Regions from separate parts of the Dietzia sp. UCD-THP genome, predicted to be linked through region 2. Evidence: riboswitches for the same ligand, from Rfam matches in the RefSeq annotation. Region 2 holds a riboswitch; the other holds the start of a gene.
The links. Region 2 has a riboswitch for cyclic di-AMP ahead of H483_RS22730 (C40 family peptidase). Riboswitches for the same ligand answer to the same signal wherever they lie in the genome.
Positions count from the first base shown of each region.

Region 1: it holds a riboswitch for cyclic di-AMP, as region 2 does, so the genes downstream of both, H483_RS31240 (transglycosylase family protein) here and H483_RS22730 (C40 family peptidase) in region 2, are expected to answer to the same signal.

Region 1 covers NZ_KB714651.1:77,902-87,985, forward strand. Annotated here, with positions in the region: gene H483_RS31215 (glutaminyl-peptide cyclotransferase) at 1-99, shown strand, start outside; gene H483_RS31220 (MFS transporter) at 92-1,483, shown strand; gene H483_RS31225 (DUF2771 family protein) at 1,480-1,989, shown strand; gene H483_RS40455 (cold-shock protein) at 1,999-2,400, opposite strand; gene H483_RS31235 (hypothetical protein) at 2,522-2,803, shown strand; cyclic di-AMP (ydaO/yuaA leader) riboswitch at 2,982-3,138, shown strand; gene H483_RS31240 (transglycosylase family protein) at 3,150-3,770, shown strand; gene H483_RS31245 (hypothetical protein) at 3,884-4,081, opposite strand; gene H483_RS31250 (helicase-associated domain-containing protein) at 4,184-6,550, shown strand; gene H483_RS31255 (DNA repair helicase XPB) at 6,615-8,282, shown strand; gene H483_RS31260 (DUF3239 domain-containing protein) at 8,342-9,028, shown strand; gene nirB (nitrite reductase large subunit NirB) at 9,188-10,084, shown strand, end outside.
Region 2 covers NZ_AOSR01000013.1:51,482-61,565, forward strand. Annotated here, with positions in the region: gene H483_RS22705 (hypothetical protein) at 1-25, opposite strand, end outside; gene H483_RS22710 (SRPBCC family protein) at 40-501, opposite strand; gene H483_RS22715 (long-chain fatty acid--CoA ligase) at 645-2,444, shown strand; gene H483_RS22720 (glycosyltransferase family 4 protein) at 2,489-3,622, opposite strand; gene H483_RS22725 (NlpC/P60 family protein) at 3,675-4,817, opposite strand; gene H483_RS22730 (C40 family peptidase) at 4,995-5,603, opposite strand; cyclic di-AMP (ydaO/yuaA leader) riboswitch at 5,617-5,764, opposite strand; gene H483_RS22735 (hypothetical protein) at 5,844-5,996, opposite strand; gene H483_RS22740 (DEDD exonuclease domain-containing protein) at 6,287-7,939, shown strand; gene trpD (anthranilate phosphoribosyltransferase) at 7,920-8,984, opposite strand; gene H483_RS22750 (heme-copper oxidase subunit III) at 9,267-9,878, shown strand; gene H483_RS22755 (c-type cytochrome) at 9,935-10,084, shown strand, end outside.

The DNA.
Region 1 (10,084 bases), on a different contig from region 2:
GCGGTTCTCAACGGGATCGCCGCGCTCCCCGGTTCGGAGAACGTGCTGCTCACAGGGAAGTTGTGGCCGACGATGTACGAGGTGCGCCTCATTGGCTGACCGCTCCCCCGGGCCGACCCGTCGAGCCGCGGCCACCGTCGGCCGGGGCGTCCGGCGGGTCTTCCACGCCGACGGGGCCGACAGATCGGGCCTGTCGCAGCTGAGTTACGTCACCGTCGCCAACTTCGCGTGCGACGCGATCCTCGCCGTCGCCCTGGCCAACACGTTGTTCTTCTCCGCCGCCACCGCCGAGTCGCGGAGCAACGTGGCCCTGTACCTCCTCGTCACGGTCGCCCCGTTCGCGCTGATCGCCCCAGTGATCGGACCGGCCCTCGACCGGCTGCGGAGCGGGCGGCGCCTCACGGTGTCGTTGACCTTCACCCTGCGGGCGGTGCTCGCGGTGATCCTCGCGCTCAACTTCGACTCCTGGCTGCTGTATCCCCTCGCGCTGGGGATGCTCGTGCTGTCCAAGACCTTCGGCGTGGTCAAGGCGTCGATCACCCCGCACGTCCTGCCGCCGGCGCTCGACCTGGTCCGGACGAACTCCCGGCTGACGGTGCTCGGCCACGTGGGCGGGTCGTTGATCGCAGGGGCCCTCGCCGGTGCCGTGTCGTGGGTGTGGGGCTCCGACGCGGCCCTGTGGCTGCTCGCCGCGGTGGCGCTGGTGACGGCGTACATCGCGATGACCATCCCCGCACACGCCGAGGCCTCGCTCGACGAGGAGTCGGCGACCCTGCGCGTGGACCGGGGCCGCCCGCTCGTCAGCGGGCTCAAGGCCGTTCTCACCCGGCCGCTGGGCCGTCAGGTCCTGGCCAACCTCTGGGCCGTGTCAATGGTCCGGTTCATGACCGGCTTCCTCACCCTGTTCCTCGCGTTCGTGGCCAAGGCCCAGGAGAACGCCACCGCGGTGGAACAGGCCGGGATGCTCGCGATCGCCGGTGCGGCGGGAGGACTCGGCACCTTCGTGGGGAATGCCGTGGGCGCCCGTCTCCCCCTGGGCCGACCGGGCAGGATCACCACGACGGCGGCGGGCGCCGCGTTGTCGGCGGCGGTGGTGGCGGCGGTCCTCGGCAACATCTGGGCCGCGACCCCACTCGCACTCGTCGCGGCGGTGAGCAGCGCGCTCGGCAAGGTGGCGCTCGACGCGTCGATCCAGACGGACATCCCGGATTCCGCGCGGTCGTCGGCGTTCGGCCGGTCCGAGACGGCTCTGCAGCTGGCGTGGGTCGCGGGCGGTGCGCTGGGGGTCCTCCTACCGCCTGATTTCACCGTGGGCTTCGGCGTGATCGCGATCGTGGGCTCCCTGTTGTTCGCGCAGTCCCTCCTGACCGGGCGCGGATCCACGCTCGTACCGGGGCTCGGCGGCAACCGACCCCGGTTCCCCGGAGCGCCACGTGACCCCCGTGCGTTCGGCGCACGCCTGCTCGGCAGAATGGAGGAGTGAGCTTCCGCAGCGTTGCCCCCGCCTCCGGCCCCCGCGTTCGTCCAGTCACGTGGGCGATCCTGGCATGGGTGATCATCATGATCGCCGCCATCGTGGGGGCGTGGCAGGGCTCGGCCTCTCGCCACGGGTCGGTGCCGTCTATCACCGTCGCGACCGACCGCGATCACGTCGAGGTTCCTCCGTTCGCGGCCACGGACCTCGACGGCACGAGCTACGCCAATCCGGTGGGCCGGTTCACCATCTCGGGTGAGCACACGCTCACGATCCGGCTCCCGGTCGAGCTTCGCCGCGCCACACTCGACGTCTACGAGGTCCGCGCGGACGGGTTCCGCGAATACACCGTCGAGCCCGACGGACCCGGCGAACTGCTCGTTCCTGTCTCCCTGCCCGACGAGGGACGAATCGAGGGGTTGGCGCTCCGGGCGGTCGCGCTCGTCTACGCCGCGGACGGCTCGGAGACGATCCTCAGCGGTGAGTGGTCGGTCGGGTTCGACTACGCGGACTGACCTTGCCGGTTATGCGTCCAGTTCCCGGGCGACCGCGCGGAGAACCGACGCCACGCGGCTCGACACCTTGTGGTCAGGACGGTGGCCCCGCCGCAACTCGGGCTGGACGGTCGACTCGAGCACCTTGATCATGTCCTCGACCATCCCGTGGAGCTCATCCGGGGAGTGCCGTGGGCCACCCCGGTGCGCTCGGTCCTGCGCGACGGTGGGCTCCTCGTGAACGACCACCCGGAGCGCCTGAGGGCCACGCCGACCGGAGACCATGTCGAACTCCACCCGCTGGCGGGGCCGGAGCGTGTCCACGCCGTCAGGAAGGGCGTCGGACCGGACGTAGACGTCCTCCCCGCCCTCATGGGACAGGAAGCCGAAACCCTTCTCCGCGTCGTACCACTTGACCCTGCCACTGGGCACCGCGAACCACCTCTCCACACGATCGCGCACAGGTGCGACCGACGATCACCACGACGCACCCGAGCCTACCCTCGCCGAGGTGGTGGTTCGGTGCCCCCACCGGGCCGGTAGCCTGCCCGGTGTGACCTCAGATGCCCGACCCCCGGCCGACGACCCCGACCCCTGGACCCCCCACGCGGTGGAGCCCGCCCCGGTCCGCCCCCGACGCCGCGGTCTGTTCGTCGCCGCCCTGGCCGTCTTCGCCGTCGGAGTGGTGTTCACGATCTTCGCCGCACTCACCCCGTTCGTCCTGGACCGGGACGCACCCACGTTCCTCTATGTCGGCGCGATGGTGTTCACCCCGGTCGGGTTCCTCATGGGTCTGCTGTACGCCATCCTCGGCTCGCGGCCCCCGAGGGCGTGACGGAACCCACACTTCCGCGAATCTCCAGGTAACGAGCGGATAACACTGATAGCCACCCTTCTGCGTGACCTGGTTTTATCTCAGAATGGTGACGATCCGGCATCAACCCGCTACTGTTCGAGTCAGACTCGTCAGCGAGTTGGCATCGGACGCACCACCGAACCCCGCCCTGCGGCCGATGCGACATTGACCGTTACCGGGCGGGGACGGGGGACCCGATCAGGGCCCTTCCCGGGCCGGCGACCACAGATCGCCTTGGGGTCAAGCCGCCATGTGCGGCCGGGCGCACTCGTCCGAACCCGACAGCTCACCCCGTAGGCACAGAGTGAAAAGGACTGACGCGTATATGACCTCGTACACCGGACGCCACCGCGCTGCCGCCCCCGCCTTCGCACCCAGGACGGCGGTGAAGGTCGTCCTCGCGGGCACCGCTTTCTCCGCCGCCGGGCTCGCCCTCGCCCCGGCCGCCAACGCGGCCCCGGACTCCGACTGGGATCGTCTCGCCCAGTGTGAGGCCGGCGGCAACTGGGCGATCAACACCGGCAACGGCTACCACGGCGGACTGCAGTTCTCGCCGAGCACCTGGGCGGCCTACGGCGGCACGCAGTACGCGCCGACCGCCAACCAGGCGACCCGCGAACAGCAGATCGCCATCGCCGAGAAGACCCTCGCGGGTCAGGGTTGGGGAGCGTGGCCCGCCTGCTCGGCCAAGCTGGGCCTGAACTCCGCGCCGACGCCGCGCGACCTGTCCAACCCGGCGCCCGCCCCGGCCCCGGCTGCGCCCGCCGCTCCCGTGGCGATCACCGCCGCCGATCACGTCGCGACCCTCACCGCGTTCGCCGAAGGCCGCGGTCTCGCGCTGCCGATCACCGATGGCTACCAGGCCAACAAGGACCTCATCGACGCCGCCTACGCCGACAACCAGGCCGCTGTGGACGACTTCTTCGCCACCTACCTGGCGAACTGATCCGGGTCGGACCGCCCACGAGAACGGCCCGCCACCCCCTCTCAAGGGGCTGGCGGGCCGTTCTGTCGTCTATGCCGACGCCGTCACGCCGACGTTCGACACCGGTGGGCGGGTCAGCGGGACGGCAGGGTCCTGTTGACCACCGTCTCCGGATGGACATAGTTCAGGCGCTCCTGCGGCAACGGGAAGATCTCCTGCCCGAAGGGGGACAACCCCCCCGCCACGAGCGCAGCCAGTTCGGTCACCGGGTGCTCGCCGAACGAGGCGTCGGGCCATCCCGGGTTGTCGTAGGTCAGTTTCTTGGCAGCCACGTGGACATCATCTCACCTCGAGCCCGATCCGTCAGCACCTGGGTCGTACACCACCGCCACCGGTTCCCGCAGACGGCCACATCTCACTAGGCTGGTGCGGATATGTCGACCTCCCGCACCACGACCCGGCACCCCGCCAGCGGGGAACCCGATTTCCCCACCTGGCTGGCCGGACTGACCGACGAGACACTGGTGCGGCTGTGCGAGAGACGTGCGGACGTGGCCACCCCTCCCCCGGCGTCGCTGAGCGTTCTCGCCTCCCGGCTGCGGTTGCCCGCGTCGACCGCCCGCGCGCTCGGCACCCTCACCTGGCCGCAACTGCTCGTGCTGTCCACGGCCGCCGCGCTCGGTGCCGACTCCGGCCCGGTGCCGATCGGTGCGCTCGCGGAGCGTCTCGGCGCTGACCACGACGCCGCGGCATTCCGCGCGGCCGTGGACACCCTCCGTGAGCTCGCGCTGCTGTGGGGCGACCCCGCCCACGCCCGGATCGTCCCCGTCACCGCCGCGGCGATCGACGCCGCGCCGGTGACGGCCCCTCGTCCCGGGGAGCCCGTCGGGACCCGGCTCGACGCCGCGTGGAACGGTCTGTCCGAACGGGCGCTGGGGGTCCTCACAGCGGTCGCCCGCGGCCGCACGCCCGCGGGTTCCCTCGGGCCCGCCGCGTCGGAGACGGTCCGGGCAGCGGCCGCGGAGCTGGTCTACGCCGGCCTGGCCTCGACCACCGGTACCGCCGACGGCGAGGTGGTCGTACCCCGCGCCCATGCCCTGGACCGGGCCAGACACGGAGCCCGCGCGAGCGGCTCGTCTCTCCTCGACCTGCCCTGGTCGGAGCCGGGGACAGGGAAACGGAATTCCGCGGGTACCGGGTCGACGGCCGGGACGTCGTCCGCCGACGGCATCGACGCATCCGGGGGCGTGGCCGCCCTCGACCTCCTCCACCGCTGCGATGCGCTCATCGCGACGCTGTCCCTCCACCCGGCCGCCACCCTCAAGGCCGGCGGGGTGGGTGTCCGGGAACTCCGCCGGATCGCCCGGGCCGCCCGGGTGGGCGAAGCAGAACTCCCCCTTCTGCTCGAGGTCCTCGCCGCCGCGGGCCTGATCGCCGTCGGCGACACCGATATCGGTGAGACCGGGTTCGACTCGGTGTGGGCACCGACCGAGGCCGCGGACGTGTGGTCGGCTCGCGACCGCGCGCGGCGCTGGGCGGACCTCGTCCTGGCCTGGTGGTCGATGCCGCGCGCGCCGTGGCGGGTCGGTTCCGAGGTCGAGGGCGGCGGCACGGTCCCCGCCCTCGGCGATCCGGTGGGCCCACCCGCGGCGGGCGAGCGCGACCGGGTTGTGCGCGCCCTGGCCGGGCTCGAGCCCGGGGCCGCACCGGGTGACGACCTGGTGCCGGAGGTGGTGCGCTGGTTCTCACCGATGTGGTTCTCGCGGGCCGGGTCACGGCCCTGCACGGAGATCATCGCGGAGGCGAGGCGGCTCGGGCTCGTGGTGGGGACGACCGCCACCCGCGCGGCCAGGCTCCTGGTCTCCGGTCCCCCCGCCGCCGCGGCCCCCTCGCTCGACGACCTCGAGCCCATCCTTACCGCGGCACTCCCCGAGCCCGTCTCGGAGGTGATCGTCCAGGCCGACCTCACCATCCTCGCCCCCGGGCCACTCGTACCGGATCTCGCGGCGGACTTCGACCTCCTCGCCGACGTCGAGTCCGCGGGGGCCGCCACCACCTACCGGGTGACCGAGACGTCTCTGCGTCGGGCGCTGGACTCGGGACGGACCGCCGCCGGGATCAGGGAACTGCTCGCACGGACCTCGGTCACCCCGGTCCCGCAGTCTCTGGACTACCTCATCGAGGACGTGGCGCGCAGGCACGGCCGGCTCCGGGCGGGCGCCGCGCTGTCGTTCCTGCGATGTGACGACCCGTCGCTGGTGGCGCAGGTCCTTGGCTCGCCCGTGGTGGAGAGGTGCGCATTGCGCTCGGTCGCCCCGACCGTCCTCATCTCCCAGGCCCGTCCGTTGGACCTCGTCGAGGCGCTCCGAGAGCACGGATTCGCCCCGGTCGTCGAGGACACGTCCGGGGCCGTCGTCGCCCTCACCCGTCCGGTGGCCCGCATCCGCGCCGCCTCCCCCGGTCGGGCTCCCCGCGTCCCGACGCGGGTGGCCACCCCCTCGGAGCTCCGTACGGCGATCGCGGCGATGCGCTCGGCCGACCGCGTGCGCGCGGCCCGTGGCCCCTCGGGGGGCGGGTACTCCGGTGAGGCCGCCATCGCCCGCCTGCACGAGGCCGCCGGGTCGGGCACCGCGGTGACGGTCTCGGTGGTCGACGCACAGGGGCGTTCGACCTCCCGGCTCGTCGTCCCGGTCTCCGTCGCAGGGGGACGGATCGAGGGGGTCGAGCCCGACTCCGCCGAGGCCGTGAGCCTGCCGTTGCACCGCGTGATCTCCGTCTCGGACGTCGACCCGACACGCTGAGCCGGATTCCGGGACACTGGAGGGTCGGGCCCGGTCGGGCCCGCGACAACCGAGGAGAACAGACGTGAGTGGTGGACCGCTGATCGTCCAGTCGGACAAAACCGTGCTGCTGGAGATCGACCACGACCGGGCGGGCGACGCCCGGCAGGCCCTGGCACCGTTCGCAGAACTCGAGCGCGCGCCCGAGCACGTGCACACCTACCGGATCACGCCGCTCGCGCTGTGGAACGCGCGGGCCGCCGGTCACGACGCCGAGCAGGTCGTCGACGTGCTGGTCACCTACTCCCGTTTCCCCGTCCCCCAGCCGCTGCTGGTCGACATCGCGGACACGATGGCCCGCTACGGCCGTCTCCAGCTGGTCAAGAGCCCGGTCCACGGCCTGACGTTGATCTCGCTGGACGCCGCCGTGCTCGCCGAGGTCAGACGGCACAAGAAGATCGCCCCGATGCTCGGCGCCGAGATCGACGCGGACACCGTGATCGTCCACCCCTCCGAGCGCGGCCGCCTCAAGCAGGAGCTGCTCAAGATCGGGTGGCCGGCCGAGGACCTGGCCGGGTACGTCGACGGAGAGGCGCACGAGATCGCCCTGTCCACCGAGTCCGAGCCCTGGGAGCTGCGTGACTACCAGCAGATGGCGGCGGACTCCTTCTGGGCCGGGGGGTCCGGCGTCGTCGTGCTGCCCTGCGGCGCCGGCAAGACCATGGTCGGTGCCGCGGCGATGGCCCGCGCCAAGGCCACGACGCTCATCCTCGTGACCAACACCGTCGCCGGCCGACAGTGGAAGCGCGAACTACTGGCCCGCACCACGCTCACGGAGGACGAGATCGGCGAGTACTCGGGCGAGCGTAAGGAGATCCGCCCGGTCACCATCGCCACCTACCAGGTCGTCACCCGCAAGACCAAGGGCGTGCACCGGGCGCTCGAACTGTTCGATTCCCGCGACTGGGGGCTGATGATCTATGACGAGGTGCACCTGCTCCCGGCACCGGTCTTCCGGATGACCGCGGACCTGCAGTCGCGTCGCCGACTCGGGCTCACCGCCACCCTGGTGCGCGAGGACGGACGGGAAGGGGACGTGTTCTCCCTCATCGGCCCCAAGCGATACGACGCCCCCTGGAAGGACATCGAGGCACAGGGGTGGATCGCGCCGGCCGACTGTGTGGAGGTGCGCGTGACGCTCACCGAGAACGAACGCATGATGTACGCCACCGCCGAGGCGGAGGACAAGTACAAATTGTGCTCGACCGCGCGGACCAAGACCTCGGTGGTCAAGAGCATCCTCGCCCGGCACTCGGGCGCGCCGACCCTGGTGATCGGCGCCTACCTCGACCAGTTGGAGCAGCTCGGGGGCGAACTCGACGCGCCGGTCATCCAGGGTTCCACGCCCACCAGGGAGCGGGAGGCACTGTTCGACGCCTTCCGCTCCGGGGAGATCTCCACCCTCGTGGTGTCCAAGGTCGCGAACTTCTCCATCGACCTGCCCGAGGCGAGCGTGGCGGTCCAGGTCTCCGGGACCTTCGGCTCCCGTCAGGAGGAGGCGCAGCGGCTCGGACGACTCCTCCGTCCCAAGCAGGACGGGGGGCAGGCCCACTTCTACTCGGTGGTCTCCCGGGACACCCTCGACGCCGAGTACGCGGCCCACCGCCAGCGCTTCCTCGCGGAACAGGGATACGCGTACCGGATCGTCGACGCCGACGACCTGCTCGGCCCGGACCTGCCCGAGGTCGGCTGAGGGCACCCGGAGCACCCTGGTCGCCGCGCCGGCCCCGCGACGCCTGGGATACTGGTCCCATGGCCTCAGACCGCACCTCCCGCACGCCGCACGAGCAGTACCGCCTCGCCGACTTCCCCGTCGACGAGGCCTGGGTCCGCAAGAACAACGAGAGCCTGGCCGAGGTGCGTCGCCTGCAGTGGTCGGCGGGCGTCCTCGGCGTGGTCGTCCTCGCCGCCGGGGCCGGGATGCTCCTGTACTCCGAGCTGGCCGCGTGGGGGTGGATCGTCGCCACCGTGGCCGGGGTATTCGCGATCGGGTGCCTGGCGATGATCTGGTACATCCCCCGCAAGATGGGGTCGATGGCGCACACCTACGCCACCTCGGAGCTGGTTCCGGCGATCGTCGCCGAGGTCCGGCCGCGCGGAGTGACGCTGCTGGCCCTGGTCGACCGCGCCGTCGACCGGTCCGCCGGCACGCTGCCCGCCCTGGCGGTCCGCAGTTGCGAGAAGATCCCGGGTCACGACGCCCGTGTGGGCGAGCGGGTCCCCTGCGTCGCGGTGGTGGGCAACCGCAGCGCCCGCGGGGCCGACAACCTGTATCAGTTCATCTCCCCCATGCCCGTCGCGTGGGCCACCCCGGACGCCGCCGTCCTCCGGCGACTGACGAGGGAGATCCCCGCGGGTGAGTGGGAGTCCCTGCGTCAGAAGCTCGATCGGGTCGACGAGGTGTCCCAGACCCCCACCAACCTCCTCCCGCTGGACTGAGCCGGTCTCCCCTGCGGGGCCCTCCTCCCGACACCCGCGGGTCCTCACCCGGTGCCGCGTGGCCTGTGAGCAAGTCGTCACGGCACCGTGATCCGCCGCCATTGAACGGCAACACGCGGTTTCTAGCCTGGTCGGCACAGGCTAGAAGGAGGTCCTCACATGACCGAGCACATCGTCGTCGTCGGGCACGGAATGGTCGCCCATCGGTTCGTCTCCACCCTCGCATCCCGGTGGGCCACCGCCGATCTCACCGTGACGGTGATCGGTGAGGAGTCGGACCCGGCGTACGACCGCGTCGGCCTGTCCTCCTATGTCGGTGCGTGGGACCGTGAGTCGCTGCACCTGGAGGACGCCCGGCACGTGACCGACCCCCGGGTGACCGTGCGATCAGGCCATCTGGTCACCGGAATCGACCGCGAGGCCCGGGAGGTCGAGTTGACCTCGGGTGAGCGGATCGCCTACGACACGCTGGTCCTCGCGACGGGGTCGCGGGCGTTCGTCCCGCCCGTACCCGGCCATGACCTGCCGGGGTGCCACGTCTACCGCACCCTCGATGATCTCGACGGGATCCGCGCGGCCGCCGAACGCGCCGGGCCCGGCTCCCACGGCGTGGTGATCGGCGGCGGTCTGCTCGGGCTCGAGGCCGCCAACGCGGTGAGCCTGCTCGGGCTCACGCCGCACGTGGTGGAGCGCAACGACCGGCTCATGCCGCTGCAGGTCGACGCCGGCGGCGGGCATGTCCTGGCCTCGCTGATCCGTGATCTCGGGATCGAGATCCACCTGGCGATCACCGGAACGGAGATCACCGAGACGGCCGACGGCGTGTCCGTCCGACTGACCGACGCCGAGGGCGTGACCACGGTCGTCGACGCGGCGTTCGTGGTGTTCTCGGCGGGCGTCCGCCCGAGGGACGAACTCGCGAGATTGTCCGGACTGGACACCGCCGAGAGGGGCGGCATCCTCACCGACCTCGGGTGCCGGACCTCCGACCCGAGCATCTACGCGATCGGCGAGTGCGCCGCCATCGACGGCACCTGCTACGGACTCGTCGGCCCC
Region 2 (10,084 bases):
CCGGGTCGCCCCCCAGAACGATCACGACCCTCGACCCGGTCACCTCGACTCGGTCCGGCGTTTGAGCTCACGGAGGGCCTCGGAGAGGATCCGCCGCTCGGCCCGGTCGCGGAGCCGACCGATCACCGGCACCACGAGCTCGATCTCCAACTCGTAGTCGACCCGGGTCCCGCCGTCGACGGGCTCGAGTCGATAGGAGCCCTTCTGCGCGCGCTGGAGAGTAGAACTCTCCAGGCGCCACTCGACGGCCCTGTCGTCCGCCGACCAGGAGTAGACGAGGACGTAGTCGTCGACGATCGCGCCGGCCTCCAGTGCGAACCGGACCCGGTCGGGCCGGCCGTCCGCGCCGATCGAGAGGACCTCGGCGACCCGGATCGACGTGGACCATTCCGGATACGAGTCGAAGTCCGAGATGACGGCCATCACGTCCTCGACCGTCGCCTCGATCACGGTGGAGTCGCTGGTCGGCCACAGCTCGGGGGCGCCGTTGTCCTCACTCATATCCCCAGCTTCACATATCTCCCGCCGGGATGCGCTCTCCGGCTGACGCCCGGGCGCACGGGTGGCGTGGATGCCGTCCGCCCCCGGGGATAGTGTGTCCTCACTGCGATTAGACCATCGATCGTCTCCACCAGGAGGACCCTTTGCGCGAATACGTCGCCGCCCCCGCCACATTCACCGTCCCCGACGACTGGTCCTGTGCCCAGTCGGCGTACGACCGGGCGGAGCGGACTCCGGACAACGTGGCCTTCCAGCGTCCGGTCGACGGACGGTGGACCGATGTCACCAACCGGGAGTTCGCCGACACGGTCCGCCTGGTGGGTCGGGGCCTGGTCGCCCGCGGGATCGGGGCCGGGGACAGGGTCGCCCTCCTGTGCTCGACGCGATACGAGTGGAACGTGATCGACTTCGCGATCTGGGCGGCGGGCGCGGTCACGGTACCCGTCTACGACAGTTCGTCCGCAGAACAGATCCGCTGGATCATGGAGGACTCGGGCGCTCGGCTCATCATCGTCGAGAAGGAGACCCACGCCGCGACCACCCGCGAGGGGATCGCCGACCTGGAGGGGCCCCCCGACATCCTGGTGATCGAGGGTGAGACCTCCGCGTTGGACCTTCTCCTCGCCGGGGCGACCGACGTCGCCGACGCGGTGCTCGACGAACGTCGCGCCGGGGTGAGCGCGTACTCCCCCGCGACGTTGATCTACACCTCAGGCACCACCGGGCGACCCAAGGGGTGCATGCTCACCCACCGCAACTTCATGTCCGAGGCCCTCGCCCTCCTCGAGACCCCGTTCAACCAGTACCTCCGGCAGGACGCGACCACGGTCATGTTCCTTCCCCTGGCCCACGTGCTGGCCCGCGCCGTCACCTACGCGGGGTTCCACGCCGGCGTCCGGATCGCCCACTCGTCGGACCTGACGAATCTCGTGGACACGTTCTCCGAGATGCGGCCCCACTACATCCTGGCCGTCCCGCGCGTGTTCCAGAAGGTCTTCAACAAGGCCCAGGCCACCGCCCAGGACGGCGGTGCCTTCAAGGCGTGGATGTTCGACAAGGCCACCGACACCGCCGTCGCCTACTCCAAGGCCAACCGCGGTGGACGGGTGGGGCCGCTGCTCAGGCTCCGCCACGCGCTGTTCGCCAGACTCGTCTACGCCAAACTCGTCACCGCACTGGGTGGACGCTGTGAGATCGCCATCTCGGGTGGCGCGCCGCTCGGCGAACGCCTGGCCCACTTCTTCGACGGCATCGGTGTCAACATCTTCGAGGGGTACGGACTCACGGAGACCTGCGCGGCGATCGCGGTCAACACCCCCGGTCAGATGCGTATCGGGAGCGTCGGCCAGCCACTACCCGGGTGCGCGGTCCGGATCGCCCCGGACGGCGAGGTCGAGGTGAACGGCCCGGTGGTGACCTCCGGCTACTGGCGCAACGAGCGTGCGACCGCCGAGGCCTTCTCCGACGGCTGGTTCCGGACCGGGGACCTCGGATCGCTGGACGAGGACGGCTACCTGACGATCACCGGCCGCAAGAAGGAGATCATCGTCACCGCGGGTGGCAAGAACGTCGCTCCGAACCAGCTCGAGGACGCGCTCCGGGCGGACCCGCTCGTCGCCGAGGCCGTGTGCGTGGGCGACGGGAAGCCGTTCATCTCGGTGCTGCTCACCCTCGACCCCGAGGCGCTGGACCGGTGGAAGGCTCACCATGACAAGACCGGTTCACTGTACGAGCTGCTGCGGGACGCGGACATGATCGAACATCTCGACCAGGCGATGTCGCGGGCCAACAGCACCGTCTCCCACTCGGAGGCCATCAAGAAATATCACGTGCTCCCCGACCAGTTCACCGAGGAGACCGGGGAGCTCACCGCCTCGCTCAAGGTCAAGCGAAACGTGGTGCACCAGAAGTTCGCGGCACAGATCGAGGACTTCTACAGCTGACGTACCCAGCCCGATCCACGCCCGGATCGGGAGTCGATCGCACGCTAGTCCCCGGAGAGCACTCGCCGCATGTCGCGCGCGAGGTCTTCCCATCGCCAGGAGTCGAGAACCCAGGTGCGGCCGCGGACACCCATCGACGACGCGCGTGGCCGGTCCGAGAGCAGACCGGCCACGGCGTCGACGATCTCGCCCGTCGAGGTCCCGTCCACCAAGAGCCCGGTGGTCCCGTCCAGGACGGTCTCCGGGGCTCCGCCGCTTCGGCCGGCCACGACGGGGACGCCGCAGGCCGAGGCCTCCAGGTACACGATCCCCAGCCCCTCCACGTCGAGTCCCCCACCCCGGGTGCGGCAGGGCATGGCGAACACGTCCGCCATCCGGTGGTGGTCGACGATCTCGTCCGCCCGGATCCGGCCGGTGAAGATCACCCGGTCCGACACCCCGTGCCTGCGGGCCAGACCCTCCAGCGTCCGCCGGTACGGGCCACCCCCGACGACGACGAGGACCGCTCCCGGGACGCGGCGGGCGATCTCGGGCAACGAGCGGATGAGCGCGTCCTGCCCCTTCCTCGGGACGAGGCGGGAGAGACACACGATCACCTCACGGTCCGCCACCCCGTAGCGCTCGCGGATCGACCTGCGGCGGACGGGATCGGGCCGGAACCTGTCCGTGTCGACTCCCCCGGGCTGGTGCACGAGCCGCGCGTGCGGGCCGAACGCCGCCGCGACGCGTCGTCTCGTGTACTCACTCACGTAGGTGACGGCGTCCGTGGACTCTCCGATCATCCTGAGCACCTGCCGCGAACCAGGCAGCATCGACCACCCCACCTCGTGACCGTGGGTGCTGGCGACGATGCGGGTGACGGGACCCTCCCGCAGGACGGGTGCCATCGCGGCCAGGGGTGCCGCCGCACCGAACCACACCGTGCTCGCCCCGAAGTCCGAGGCCAGTCTCCGGGCCCGCTTCGCGAGATCCGGAGTGGGCAGAAGCATCTCCGTCGGGACCCGCTCGACCAGATAGGGGCGGGAGTCGTCGTACTCGATCGAGTCCCGGCCCCGGAACGTCGAGGCGAGGACCGCCACGTCCTCCGGGTCCAGGTGCGCCAGGTAGGTCTCCAGGTATGACTGGATACCACCGGGCCGCGGCGGGTAGTCGTTGGTGATCAGCAGGGTCTTCGTCATCACATCCGAGACTGCCACACCGCCCGGGGATCTCCTGCCCGGCGCCCATGGGTCAGTAGCGACGGATCCCGCTGATCGGCATGGCGTCGACCTTCTCGAGCTTGACCGGCACCCCGTAGGTCGGCGCGTGGAGCACGAGTCCGTCGCCGGCGTACATGCCGACGTGGGTCGCACCCGCGTAGTAGATGACGAGGTCTCCGGGTCGGATGTCCGCCATCGCGACGGGCGCCCCCGCCACCGCCTGCGCCTGACTCGACCGGGGAAGCGCCTTGCCCTCCTGCGCGTATGCCCACACCATGAGGCCGGAGCAGTCGAACTCGGACGGTCCGGTCGCCCCCCAGGAGTACGGGGCACCCAGCCGGGTGAGGGCCACGTTCAACGCGGCCGTGTTGACACCGTCGATCGCCGGGGCGACGTACCCCGGGGGCACCAGGGGACCGCCGGCCCAGAGTGCACGCTGCGCGTCGGAGAGAGCGTCCACACGACGCCTCACCTCGTCGATCCGCACCCTCATCTCGTCCGACCGCCGATCGAGGTCGTCCGCGCGTCGCTGGGCGTCCCGGGCCGAGGCGCGCGCGACCTCCGACGCAGCATCCGCCTCCAGGCGGAGACGGGCGGCCTCCGCCGAGGCGGCCCGCGAGGAGTCGAGGGCACTGGTGGTGGCGCCCGAGAGCCGCTGCAGGGTACCGAGCCGGTCGACCAGATCTCGTGGACTCTCGGCGAGGACGGCGGCCCGGGTGGCACCGGTATCGCCCCCGCGGTAGCGGATCGTCGCGAGTCGGTCGACGAGCGACTGGTCGCGCGACGCCCCCACATCGGCGACGACGGCGAGTCCGGCGGCCACCCCGGCCTCGCGCTCGCGCCGCTGCCGTTCGGCGTCGGCCCGCTCCAGATCCGCCCGCGCGAGGTGCAGCTCCTCCCCGAGTGCCCCGGCCTCCGCGGACAGCCTCGCCAGCTCGACCAGATCCTCACCGGGGGCCTCGCCCGACGAGGCGGGTCGTTCCTGCGCGGTGTCCTGGGCCGGGCCCGCCGTACCGGTGCTCTCGGCCCCGACCGGGCCCGCCGTCCCGGGATCCACGGTCTGGGCCGACACCGTCTGGGCCGACGCCGTCTGAGCCGACACCGTCACGCCGCCGGAGCCCAGGAGGACCAAAACGACAACGGTCAGGGCGACCGACCGGACTCTCTGGGTCATGGGTAGATGCGGCGCTCTCGGATCGTGTGTCGGTGACGAACGGAGCGCGACGGATGTCGCGTCATGCTCCGTGGACGGGATAGTCGTGATCGAGATAGTACAGACGACGAACCCCGCCGACACCGGTTACGTGACCGGGGATCGGCGGGGTCCGCTGGAGAGCGTCTGCGGGACGACTCAGTAGTAGCGGGTCGCACCGTAGAAGGGCATGGAGTCCAGCGGCGCGTAGCTCACCGAGGTGCCGGAGTACGGGGCGTGGACGACCTGGCCGTTGCCGGCATAGATGCCCACGTGGCTGGCGCCGCTGTAGAACGCGACGATGTCCCCGGGCTGCAGGTCGGCCTTGGCGACCTGGGTGCCGCCGCCGATCTGGGCCTGGCTGGTACGCGGGATGGAGATTCCCGCCTCCTTGTACGCCCACGAGGTCAGGCCGGAGCAGTCGAACGAATTGGGGCCGGTGGCGCCCCAGGCGTAGGGCGAGCCGACGCGGGTGCTCGCGGCGTCGAGGATGCGCTGGCCGGTGGAGATCTCCGGCGCCGGGGTGGCGAACTCGACGGGGGCGGCCTGGGCTACCGGGACGAGGCCGGCGGGCAGGGCGATGCCCTCTGGGAGATCGACGGTGACCTGTGCGGGCACACCGGGCAGACGCAGTTCGACGGGCACGTCGACGGTCACCGGTGCGGCGGCCGCGGTCCCGGCGCCTGCGACGGCGGCGCCCGCTGCGAGCAGTCCTGCGGTGGCGACACGGCGCCCGGTCGAGCTGGCCTTGATGCTGTGGGCTCCCACGAGAGTGATTTCCTCTTTCTTCCTGGACACCGACCGGGTTAGCTGACGGGTTCGGACACGGAAGTCTGTCCTACGCCCCGACCTCTCGGCCGTCGGGCGATTCACCCCAGTGGAACGTGGTTCCCCGGTGCGCCGTGGTGGCGCTTTGGTGGCGACCCCGGCCCCCACCGGTGGGCGGGTGATGACTTCCGAGGTCTCGAAAAGGTTACGAAACCATCTCGCCGAAGTCCAGTCCATCCGCTAAGCGGCCGATTCGGCACCCACGATCTCGAGCGTCGAGACCATCCCGAGCGCCATGAGCACCTCGATCGCCGAACGCACCTCGGGCTCGAGAACATACCCGCACGACTCCTCGGAAAGTGCATCTAGCTGCACCTCTTCGGACAAGAGCACGGAGACGACACAATCCTCGCACCCGCCCGGCCGGGCCGGACACCGTGAGCAGTCCATCGAGAACATGATCTACATCACACTCCGTCCTGGGCGTGTTGCCCATTCGTTACCGGGCCGCGATTTGCGGCTCGGGGCAGACCGTAACGGCCGGGTACGACACCGCACCCCTGGGACACCCACCGCCCGCAACGGCGGCCGGTGGACTGCGGGGCGCGGACCGCGGGGTGCGGGGTGCGGGGTGCGGGGTGCGTCGGACGTCTCTGTCGGACCGGATCGTTACCGTGTGCGCCATGCCCTGCCCCCCGACTCGAGAACTGGCCCGCTCCCCGGGGGCCACGGGGGTCCAGGCCGCCTTCGACGAGCTCGAGCCGATGCTCTCCGAGGTGACGTTCGTCGTCGTCGACCTGGAGACCACCGGCACCCGGCCGGGAACGGATGAGATCACCGAGCTCGGCGCGGTCCGGGTACGGGGTGGCGAGGTCCGGGCCGAGCTGTCCACCTTCGTCGCCATCAACGGCCCGCTGCCGGGGCACATCAGCAGGCTCACCGGGATCGCACCCGTCGATCTCGTCGGGGCCCCTGCACTCGGTGAGGTGATGGCGACGTTCCTGGAGTTCTCCCGCGGCGCCGTGCTGGTCGCCCACAATGCCCGGTTCGACCTCGGATTCCTCCGCGCCGCCGCCGAGTCGACCGGCCACCAGTGGCCCGATCCTCCGTCGGTGTGCACCCTCGCCCTGGCCCGACGCATCCTCCATCGAGGCGAGACCCGTGGGCACCGCCTCGGCGAACTCGCCTCCCATCTGGGATCGACCGTCGAGCCGAACCACCGGGCGCTCCAGGACGCCCGCGCCACCGTCGACGTCCTCCACGCACTGATCTCCAGGGTCGGCGACTGCGGGGTGTCGACGCTCACCGAGCTCCGTTCCTATGACGGTCGCCTCGCCCCCGCGGTCCGGCGCCGGGCCTCCCTGACCGAGTCGCTCACCACCGGCCCCGGCGTCTACCTGTTCCGCGACGCGTCGGGCGGCGCGCTGTACGTGGGGTCGTCCATATCGGTCCGGCGCAGGGCCCGCTCCTACTACTCCGGAGCCGATCCGCGCGGCAGGATGCGGTCGATGGTCGGCCTGGCCGAGAGCGTCGAGTCGGTGCCGTGCGCGCACCTCCTGGAGGCGTGGACCGTCGAGGAGCGGCTCATCGACTCGCTACAACCGCCCTACAACCGACGGTCCAGGTCTCCACGCCGAGGATGGTGGCTCTCCCCGCCGTCGGGACGTGCGATCCGGGGGCACGTCACGCGGGCCCCGGAACACCCGTTCGCCCTCGGACCTTTTCGGAGAGCCGAGGACGCCAGGGCCGCATGGCTGGATCTGGCGGATGCCGCCGGTTCGCCACCCGGCGACGAGGAATGGGAGGCACTGGTCACCGGCCGGGACTCCACGGCCGTGAGGGCGATGGTCGACCGGGTCGACTCGCTCGCCGCGGGCGGAGCCTTCGAGCGCGCGGCCCGGCTGCGAGATCGCGCGGCGGCGCTGGTCCGGACCCTCGCCAGGCACCAGGAGCTCTCCGCCACCGCGGGCCTACGCGAGCTCGTCCTGGCCCAACCCGCGCCCGGGCGCACCTGGGCGGTGGCGGTCGTGCGTCACGGTCGTCTCGCCGGTTCGGGGACGGTGCCCGCCGGAGCAGCTCCCCTGCCAGTGATCGACTCGCTCAGGGCGGGCGCCACGACAGTGCAACCCGGCCCCGGGCCGTTCGCCGGAGCCAGCGCCTCGGACATCCGCAACGTGCACAGGTGGATCGATTCCGGACCCACCCGCATCGTGTCGGTCACGGGGTGCTGGGCCCTGCCCGTCGACGGTGCCCACACACTCGCCGAGTGGGCGGATCGAGCCGAGCAGGCGGCGTCGGCGAGAAGTGGAGCGGGTGTCAGGACCGTGCGGCGCTGAAGGCCGCCCACCTGTCCAGGAGTCGGGCGGCCTCGCCGTCGTCGACCGCCTTCGCGGCGCGCTCCACTGCCGACCTCATCGCCGGCACGAGGTCCGCACCCCGCTCGAGACCGTCGAACGCCACCAACGCCGCCGCGGAGTTGAGCAGCACCGCGTCCCTGACGGGACCTCTCACTCCCGACAGGAGCTCCCGGGCCACCGCCGCGTTGTGTCTCCCGTCGCCCCCGCGCAGTTCCTCGACCGCGCACGTGGCCATCCCGAAGTCCCCGGGCGCGATCTCGTCCTCGTCCACGTGGCCGTCTGCCACCCGCAGCACGCGGGTTGGTCCGGTCATCGTGATCTCGTCGAGGCCATCGGAGCCACGCACCACCAACGCCGATCTACCGCGGAGCGCGAACACCTCGGCCATCACGGGCATGAGGCGCTCGAACGCGCACCCGATGAGGTTGGCCGTGGGCGCTGCGGGGTTGGTGAGTGGCCCCAGAACGTTGAACACCGTGGGGATCCCGATCTCCCGGCGGGGTGCGGCGGCGAATCGGAGCGCCGGATGGAACACGGGCGCGAAACAGAAGGCCACACCCACCTCGTCCACGCTCCGTGCGACGTCCTCCGGTCCCAGGTCGATCGCGACGCCGAGAGCCTCGAGGACATCGGCCCCTCCGCTCTTCGAGGACGCCGCACGGTTGCCGTGCTTGACCACGGGCACCCCGCAGGCGCTCACGACGAGAGCGGACATCGTCGAGATGTTGACCGTTCCCTGTCGGTCGCCACCGGTCCCGACGATGTCGACGCAGGGCCGGGAGGTCGGAACCCGACGGGAGTAGTCCAGCATCGTCGAGGACAGGGCGTCGAGTTCCGGGCCCGTCACACCCTTCATGTCGAGCGCGACGCCGAACGCAGCGATCTGGGCGTCCGTCGCGAGACCCTCCATGATCCGGGACATCGCCCAGCGGGCGTCAGCCGGTTCCAGGTCCCGGCCCGACGTGAGCGTGCCGAGTACCCCGGGCCAGGACCGGCCCTCGTCGAACGCTGCAGAACTCCCCACGTGTCCCGACCTCTCTCTGGATCCCGGCGGCCCGCCAACCTCGGGACCGCGCACCGACAATCGTGCCACCAGCCACCCCACCGGTGCCCGCGGACTCCCATCTCCGGGCCCCTGAGGTCGACCGCCAGAAAGGCTGAGAAGCCCCTGATACCCCTGCACGGGGTGCGTCGTCGGACGCCGTTCCCGGGAGTTCTAGGAACGACCTGCGAAAACACTGTGGGGACACGCCGAAATCGGGGGTCCCTGCAGCCTCCGCCCACCTCAGGGGTCATACTTGGCCTCGTGACGAGCGCAGTGGATAACTCAGGATCGGCGATGGCTCAGCGCGTTCATTCGCTGAACCGTCCGAACATGGTCAGTGTGGGCACCATCATCTGGTTGTCCCAGGAGTTGATGTTCTTCGCGGGACTGTTCGCGATGTACTTCGTCTCCAAGGCGAACTCGGGAGGTGACTGGCCCTCCTACCCGACTCACCTCAACGTCCCGTTCGCTCTGACCATCACGGCGATCCTCGTGGCGTCCTCGGTCACCTGCCAGATGGGCGTCTTCGCCGCCGAGCAGGGGGACGTCTTCGGCCTCCGCCGCTGGTACATCATCTCGGCCCTGATGGGCACGGTCTTCCTCATCGGGCAGGCCTACGAGTACTACGAGATGTACCTCGAGGGCACCACGATCTCGTCCAGCGTCTACGGCTCGGTCTTCTTCATCACCACCGGTTTCCACGGCCTCCACGTGGCGGCCGGCGTCCTCGCGTTCGTCGTCCTCGTCATGCGGACGACCATGTCCCGGTTCACTCCCGCCCAGGCCACGGCGGCCATCGTCGTGTCGTACTACTGGCACTTCGTCGACGTGGTCTGGATCGGCCTCTTCGTCACCATCTACTTCATTCAGTAGTCAGCTGGCCGCAGGACGCTGCGTCCAGCAGGTCCCAACTCCAAAGGGAACTCACAATGAACTCACCTCACCCACCCGCTGCGGACACGCCGTCGCCGGAGCCCGCGGTGAACCCGGCACGTCCGGCCTCGTCGAAGCGTCGCCGCAAGGCGACCGGCGCGCTCGTCATCGCCGCCGGTCTGCTCGGTGCCGGGGCCATCGCCACG